DNA from 2 places in the Micromonospora noduli genome. Region 1 is predicted to be linked to the other one. Evidence: riboswitches for the same ligand, from Rfam matches in the RefSeq annotation. Region 1 holds a riboswitch; the other holds the start of a gene.

Region 1 (4,159 bases):
CTTGTTCTGGTTCCACTCGCCGAGCAGAGCCTTGCCGTCGTAGTACGCCGGCCACTTGCGGTTCGAGTTCAGGTCGGCGTCGTAGCGGTAGACCGGGCCGCCCATCGGGGCGCCGCCGCCGCCGATCTCCGGGTAACGCGCGTCACCGGCGTACCCGTAGTCGACGGTCGCCGGGACCACCGGCGGGAGGTTGGTCAGGCCCGTGTTGTTGGGCGAGTTGTTCACCGGCGCCGCGCAGTCGAACTTCGGACCGCTCGGGCCGGACGGGAACGTGTAGTCGTTGTACGCCTCATTCGTGCCCGTGCAGTACGGCCAGCCGTAGTTGCCCGGGGTGACGACGTTCCACTCGACCAGACCGCGGGGGCCCCGGTTCGGGTTGTCCGCGTTGGCGTCCGGTCCGTAGTCCGCGACGTACAGCGTGTTGGTCTTCGGGTCGGTGCCGATCCGGAACGGGTTGCGGAAGCCCATCGCGTAGATCTCGGGGCGGGTCTTCTCGGTGCCCGCCGCGAAGAGGTTGCCCGCCGGAACGGTGTACGTCCCGTCGTCCTCCGGGTGGATCCGGATCACCTTGCCGCGCAGGTCGTTGGTGTTGGCGGAGGTGCGCTGCGCGTCGTAGTCCTGGCGGCCCGACCGCTCGTCGAGCGGCGAGTACGAGTTCGACTCGAACGGGTTGGTGTTGTCACCGGTGGCCAGGTAGAGGTTGCCGTCGCCGTCGAAGGCCATGCTGCCGCCGGCGTGGCAGCAGGTGTTGCGCTGGGTGTCGACCCGTAGCACCTGCTTCTCGCTGGCCAGGTCGATGGTGTCGCCGGTCACCGTGAACCGGGACAGCAGGTTGCGGGTGACCCCGTCGTTCGGGGCGTAGTACAGGTACACCCACTTGTTGGTGGCGAAGTCCGGGTCGAGCCGGATGCCGATGAGGCCGTCCTCGTTACCGGTGAAGACGTCCAGGTCGACGGCGGTGACGGTGTTGCCGGTGTCCGGCTTCACGATCTGCACGCGACCGTCGCGCTCGATGTAGAAGACCCGCCCGTCGGGGGCGACGTCCAGCTCCATCGGGTTGCTGGTGTTGCTGTCCAGCGTGACCTTCTCGAAGTTCGAGGTCTTCGAGGCGCCGCAGTCGGCGTTCTCGACGCCGGCTGCGGTGCGGATGCCGCCGAGCAGGTGGGAGAGGAACTCGGGCTCGGCGTACGACTCCCGGGTGTGCCCGCCACCGGTGTACCAGGAGCGGCCACCGTCGTAGTCCTGACACCAGGCGATCGGGTGGTCCGCACCCATCGCGCCGGCGCCGGCGGTGTAGCTCTTCTCGTCCAGGCTGGCCAGCACGTGCACGTCCGGCCGGGGGTTGGTCTGGTAGTTGTACCACTCGTCGAACCGGGACCACCGGTCCGGCAACCCGGCCGTGGACGGGTGGGCGTGGTCCTCCACCTTGACCGTGGCCTGCTGGTTCTGCGGGTGGTTGGCGAAGTACGCGCCGACCAGGTCGCCGTACCAGGCCCAGCTGTACTCGGTGTCCGACGCGGCGTGGATGCCGACGTAGCCGCCACCGGCCTTCACGTACCGCTCGAACGCGGCCTGCTGGTCGGCGTTGAGCACGTCACCGGTGGTGGAGAGCCAGATCACCGCCTTGTACTTCGCCAGGTTGGCGTCGTTGAATGCGGCGCCGTCCTCGGAGTTGTCCACAGTGAATCCGTTGTCGACGCCGAGTTGCTGGATGGCGGCGATGCCGGTGGGGATGGAGTCGTGCCGGAAGCCGGCGGTCTTGGAGAAGACGAGGACGGAGAAGGGATCGGCCGCGGCCTTTGGCGCCTTCGGCGCCACCTGGCTGACCGGGGCTGCGGCTTTCGCATCCCGTGGGGGAACCTGGGCGGCCGCCTGCGCGGGCGCGCCGAACAGGGTGGTCGAGGCCATGGCCAGGGAGATCAGGGTTGCGGTGATGGGTAAGCGGGCACGACGAGAACGGGACACGCCGCCTCCTGTGTCGTAGTGACAGAGCTCGCGGGAGTCGGCTCGCCGAAGGCCCTCCCTGATGGAGCCGGTGGTCGCACCCTGCCAGGGTGCCCCCACCGACATTTTGTCGAATCGCTGAACAAATTAATTCGGCTCGCTCGATGTCGGGCAAGATGCGGACGGGTAACGGTTCTGCAACGGGGGGCGACATTCCGAACAGGACCGTATGAAGTGCCCCATTGGATCTCGCTCGTTTTGGCGCGGCCCGACCGGCCGGCCACCGCCGACCCCGTGCCTTGGCAGGCCGGCGGATCTGTCGTACGGTGACACGCAAGTAACCCACGGGAGCCCGGTGTACCGGGCTGAGAGGGGGGCTGACAGCCCCCGACCGTCGAACCTGATCCGGGTAATGCCGGCGCAGGGAGGAGCGTTGCCGTGCCGTCCCTGGGGCGATTGCATCTCATCACCGACACCCGAGAAGGTCGCGACCCACTCGCCGTGGTTCGCGCCGCCCTCACAGTGGCCCACGCCGACCTGGTGGTGCAGGTCCGGGTCGAGGATTCCGCCACCGACCGCGAGGCGTACGACCTGACCCGGCGGGTGCTCGCGCTCTGCGCGTCGTACCGGGCGACCTGCCTGGTCAACGACCGGTTGCACGTGGCGCTGGCGGTGGGCGCCGCCGGTGGGCACGTCGGTGTCGACGACCTGCCGGTCGCCGCCGCCCGCCGGGTGCTCGGCCCCACCGGTGTGCTGGGCGCCACCGCTCGGGCGCCGGGCCCGGCGTGCGAGGCCGTCGCGGCGGGCGCCAGTTACCTGGGCGTCGGGCCGTGTCACACCACCAGCACAAAGACCGGCCTGCCGGACCCCATCGGGCCCGCCGGGGTGCGCGCCGTCGTCGACGCCGTCGACGTTCCGGTCATCGCGATCGGCGGAGTGACCGCCGCCCGGGTGCCGGCGCTGCGGGCCGCCGGGGCGTACGGGGTGGCGGTGGTCGGTGCCGTCTCCACCGCAGCCGACCCGGCACGGGCTACCGCCGAGCTGATCGAGGCCCTGACGTGCTGACCGGCCGGTCCCCGTCAGCGCTGTCGAGCGACCGGGTCCGGCCGGACGTGGCAGTGGTGGGGGCGGGGCCGATCGGGCTGGCGATCGCCTGGCGTTGCGCCGCGCGTGGGCTGCGGGTGGTGGTGCACGATCCGGCGCCCGGCTCGGGGGCGTCGGCGGTGGCCGCCGGCATGCTCTCCCCGGTCGCCGAGGCGTACTTCGGTGAGCGGCAGCTGACCGGGTTGCTGCTGGCGTCCGCCGCCCGCTGGCCGGCGTTCGCCGCTGAGTTGACCGAGGCGACCGGAGTCGAGATCGGCTACCGGACCGAGGGCACCCTGATGGTCGGGCTCACCGGCGACGACCTGGCCGAGGCGCGCCGGCTGTGGGCGTACCAGCAGGGGTTGGGTCTGCCCGTGACGCCGCTGCGCCCCAGCGAGCTGCGCGACAGCGAACCGGCGCTCGCCCCACGGGTGCGCGGCGGCGCGCTCGCGCCCACCGATCACCAGGTCGACCCCCGGCTGCTGGTGCCGGCGCTGCGCGCGGCCGCGCAGCGGGCCGGCGCGGTGCTCGTGCCGCAGCCGGTCCGGTTCCTGTCCGATGTGGATGCACCGGTCATTGTGGTCGCCGCCGGCTGCGGGGCCGCCGCGCTCACCGGCCTGCCCGTGCGGCCGGTGAAGGGCCAGATCCTCCGGCTCCGCGCGCCCGACGGCGTCGCGCCGGGCTTCCGGCACGTGATCCGGGGGTACGCCGACGGCGAGCACGTCTACCTGGTGCCCCGCGCCGACGGTGAGGTCGTGCTCGGCGCGACGGTCGAGGAGCGCTCGGACACCACTGTCACCGCCGGTGCTGTGCAACGGCTGCTGCGCGCCGGGGTCGACCTGCTGCCCGAGCTGGCCGAGTACGACCTGGTCGAGGCGGTCGCCGGGCTGCGCCCGGGCACCCCGGACAACGCGCCGATCCTCGGGCCGCTGCCCGACCGACCGGACGTCCTGGCCGCCACCGGGCACCACCGGCACGGCATCGTGCTCACCCCGATCACCGCCGACCTGATCGCCGACCTGGTGCTCGGCGGCGTACCCGACCCGCTGCTCGCGCCCTTCCGGGCCGACCGCTTCGGCGGTGCCGCCGCGGCGGCCGCGTCGGGCGGACCTGAACCGACGACGGAGGGGGA
Region 2 (4,159 bases), on a different contig from region 1:
CGACCGGCTCGATGCTGATCATCGGTGGTCGTCCGGGGCGCGGTGCAGGGTGACGGTGCGGTCGGCGAGCGCGGCGACGAAGTCCGCGTCGTGGGTGACAGTGACCACGCCGTGCCCGGCGTCGCGCAGGTCGGCGAAGAGGTCGACCAGCTCCCGCCAGGTCCGCCGGTCCTGGCCGAAGGTGGGTTCGTCGCAGATCAGCAGGCGTGGCGCGGTGGCCAGGGCGGTCGCGACGCTCAGCCGCCGCGCCTCACCACCCGAGAGGGTGTACGGGTTGGCAGCGGCGAGCCGGGCCAGCCGTAGCCGGTCCAGCAGCCCGGCCACTGTCTCCTTGACGGCCGCCTCGGGTTGACCGGTGCGGCGCGGGCCCAGCGCCAGCTCGTCGAAGACCGTGCTGGTGACGAACTGGTGCTCCGGATCCTGAAAGACCGACCCGATCCGTCGGGCCAGCGCGGGCGCCCGCCACCGGTGCGGGGGAGTGCGGTGGTCCGCGCCGGCCAACTCGGCGGACGCGGTGACCCGACCGTCGCCGGGCCGGAGCAGACCGCCGAGCAGCAACGCCAGGGTGGACTTGCCGGCACCGTTGGGTCCGCGTACGGCGAGTGCCTCACCGGCGCGTACCGCCAGGTCGGTGGAGCCCAGCCGGGGCGGCAGGCCGAGCCGGTCGGCGGTGAGCAACACCTCCCCGGGGTCGGCGGTGGCCGCTCGGGGCGAGATGGGGTGACCGGGCACCCAGACCCCCTCGGCGGCCAGGGCTGCGCCGTGGGCGGCGAAGACCGCCTCGGGTGTGCCGTCCGCGCGGACGCCGCCGCCCGGTTCCAGGACGACCACCCGGTCGACCAGCGGCAGTGCCTCGGCGACCCGGTGCTCGACCAGGATCAGCGTGGTGTCGGCGTCCAGCGCGCCGGCCACCGCGTGCCGGACCAGCTCGGCTCCGGCCGGGTCGAGGTTGGCTGTCGGCTCGTCGAGCAGCAGCAGGGCGGGGCGCAGGGCCAGCGCGCCGGCCAGGGCGAGGCGTTGCTGTTCGCCGCCGGAGAGCGCCGCGGTGTGGCGGTCCCGGGAGTACGGGAAGCCGACCCGGTGCAGCGCCTCGTCCACCCGGGGCCAGATCTCGTCGGCCGGCACGCCCCGGTTCTCCAGCCCGAACGCGACGTCGTCGCCGCAGCGCGCCATCACCAGTTGGGTCTCCGGGTCCTGGAAGACGATGCCGACCCGTTCCCGCCCCTTGCGCGGGTCGAGCCCGTCGATCTCGACGGTGCCCTCCTGCTCGCCGGAGTCCTCGGGAAGCAGCCCGGCCAGCGCGCTGAGCAGTGTGCTCTTACCAGCCCCGGAGGGCCCGAGCAGCAAAACCCGCTCCCCAGCCTCAACCCGCAGATCAACCCCGCGCACGGCCCAGGCGCGCCGCCCAGCGTGCCGCCACCCGAACCCCCGCAGCAGTACCCCGCCCACCAACCCACCCCCTCCCACCCAACCGGCCCCGTCCACCCCGGTTGATCAAGAGGTTTGCGTCAGGAAATCGCCTTCCGTTGACGCAAACCTCTTGATCAACGCGCGAGTGGGTGGGGTTAGACCAGGGCTCGGTTTCGGCCTGCGGGGAAGCGGTCCAGGACGCCGGTGTTGGCCAGTGCGTTCGTGAGCAGCCAGCCGCCGAGGCCGGCGATCACTGTGGCGCTGACGATGGTGAGCAGCGCGTACGGGATGCGGTAGTCGGTCAGCGCGTAGTCGACGTTCCAGACGAAAAAGTCGAACAGCGCGGCGCTGAGGCCGGTCAGCGCGCCCGCGAACACCGCGGTCGGCAGCCGGAACGACCGGTACCGGAAGGCGGCGAAGGCCAGCTCGGCACCGATGCCCTGCACGATGCCCTGCGGGATCACCGTGCCGGCCCACTGGCTGCCCAGCAGCGCGGACAGGACCGCGGCCACCGTCTCGCAGTACAGCGCGGCGCCGGGCTTGCGGATGACCAGCCCACCGATCACCGCCGGCATCAGCCAGACGCCGTAGAGCAGCGTCTGCGCCGGCGGGAAGAAGGCGAACGCGCCCTCGGTGGCGCTCCAGACCAGGCCCCAGGCCCAGAAGATGACGCCGAAGGCGACCGCGATCACCGAGGCGACCACGATGTCGATGGTGCGCCAACGGTGTGTGTCGGTGGTGGATTTCATGTGTTGCTCCCAGTTCGTGAGTGCGAACCAGGAGAAGACGCACGCCGCGTCCGGTGGCACCGGACTGCGGCGCGGCTGGAGGTCGACCGAACTCCCTGCGCTGGCATTACCCAGATCAGGTTCGAGGGTCTGCGGGCGTGCCCGCACTCTCAGCGCTGTGCGCTCCCCTGTCGGATATGAAGTTGTCTCGCTGACGCTAACACCGACCGGGGGCACGGGCCCAGCAGGGCGTCCGCCTGACCTGCGGGAGCGACCGGCCGACCGCGGGCTGGGTACGCTTCCGATCATGCGGGTTGACGCGCGAGGCTTCACGTTCGAGGTGACCGTCGGCGGTCCGACGGACGGCGTACCCGTCCTGCTGCTGCACGGTTTCCCTCAGCACAGTGGCGAGTGGGACGACGTGGTGCCGGCGCTGCACGCGGGTGGGCTGCGCACGTACGCGCTGGACCAGCGCGGTTACTCACCCGGCGCCCGGCCCACGGCGGTGGCCGACTACCGGATCCCCGAACTGGTCACCGACGTGGTCGCGGTGCTCGACGGGCTCGGGCTGGACGCCGTGCACCTGGTCGGCCACGACTGGGGCGCGATCGTGGCCTGGGCGGTTGCCGCCCGGCACCCCGAGCGGGTGCACACGCTGACCGCGGTGTCCGTACCGCATCCGGCGGCCATGGCGCACGCCCTGAGCACCGACGCCCAACAGAAGGCCCGCTCGTCGTACATCGCGCTGTTCCGCAAGCCCGACAAGGCGGAGAAGGTGCTGCTGGCGTGGCACGCCACCGCGTTGCGCAAGCTGCTCGGCGGGGTGGGCGACACGTCCCGGGTGAACCGGTACGCCGACCCGATGCGTGAGCCGGGGGCGCTCACCGCCGCGCTGAACTGGTACCGGGCGATGTCCCGCGCCGACCTGGCCGGCGTCGGCCCGGTCGAGGTGCCCACCACGTACGTCTGGAGTGACCGGGACGTCGCCATCGGCCGGACCGCCGCCGAGGCGTGCGCGCAGAACGTCACTGGGGACTACCGCTTCGTGCAGCTGCCCGGGGTGAGTCACTGGATCCCGGACGCGGCGCCGGCCCCGCTCGCCGAGGCGATCCTGGCCCGAGCCGGCGGAACGGCCTGAGCCGTGCGGGTCCGCGAGGTGAACCGGTGGCAGGACGTACGACTCGACGCGGACGACTTCGCCGCGTTGGGCGGGGACCTGGAGGCCACCGGAGCGGTACGCACCGCACCGGTCGGCACCGGGACCGGCAGGTTGATGCGCCAGCGGGCGGCGGTCGACTTCGCGGTTCGCTGGCTGGCTCGTAATCGAACGACGGAGGACGTATGACGGTGAGTGCCGAGGACTACCTGGCCGTGGTGACCGAGACGATCGGGCGGGTGGCCGCCAGTCAGCGGGAGGCGGTGGGGCGGGCCGCCGACCTGATCGCCGAGGCCGTCCGAGCCGACGGCGTGGTGCACGCGTTCGGCACCGGGCACTCGGAGGCCCTCGCCATGGAGATCGCCGGACGGGCCGGCGGGCTGGTGCCGACCAACCGGATCGCGCTACGCGACCTGGTGCTGCTCGGCGGCGAACCGGCCGACCGGCTGGGCCCGCTGCTGGAACGGGACCCGGCCGTCGCGCACCGCCTCTACGAGCTGGCCCCGGTGCGCCCCACCGACGTCTTCGTGCTGGCCTCGAACTCCGGGGTCAACGGCGCGATGGTGGAGTTCGCCACGCTGGTGAAGGAGCACGGTCACGGGTTGGTGGCGATCACCTCGGCGCAGCACTCCGGCCGGATGACCTCCCGGCACCCGTCCGGGCGCAAGCTGAGCGACCTCGCCGACGTGGTGCTCGACAACGGCGCACCGTACGGCGACGCGACGCTGCCCCTGCCCGGTGGCGGCGCGGTCGGCGCGGTCTCCTCGATCACAGCGGCGCTGCTGGCGCAGCAGGTGACCGTGGAGGTCGTGGCGCGGTTGCTGGCGGCGGGGGAGCGGCCCCCGGTCTACCTGTCGGCGAACAT

Evidence for each region. Region 1 has a riboswitch for thiamine pyrophosphate ahead of thiE (thiamine phosphate synthase). Riboswitches for the same ligand answer to the same signal wherever they lie in the genome.
Region 2: another riboswitch for thiamine pyrophosphate. It lies ahead of MED15_RS26695 (ECF transporter S component); the one in region 1 lies ahead of thiE (thiamine phosphate synthase).

Annotation. Positions count from the first base shown of each region.
Region 1 covers NZ_PYAC01000039.1:15,056-19,214, forward strand. The annotation lists gene MED15_RS26795 (ThuA domain-containing protein) at 1-1,965, opposite strand, end outside; TPP riboswitch at 2,279-2,388, shown strand; gene thiE (thiamine phosphate synthase) at 2,383-3,009, shown strand; gene thiO (glycine oxidase ThiO) at 3,003-4,159, shown strand, end outside.
Region 2 covers NZ_PYAC01000037.1:14,499-18,657, reverse strand. The annotation lists gene MED15_RS26705 (energy-coupling factor transporter transmembrane component T family protein) at 1-22, opposite strand, end outside; gene MED15_RS26700 (ABC transporter ATP-binding protein) at 19-1,449, opposite strand; gene MED15_RS26695 (ECF transporter S component) at 1,566-2,159, opposite strand; TPP riboswitch at 2,234-2,338, opposite strand; gene MED15_RS26690 (alpha/beta fold hydrolase) at 2,446-3,276, shown strand; gene MED15_RS26685 (AAC(3) family N-acetyltransferase) at 3,295-3,483, shown strand; gene MED15_RS26680 (sugar isomerase domain-containing protein) at 3,480-4,159, shown strand, end outside.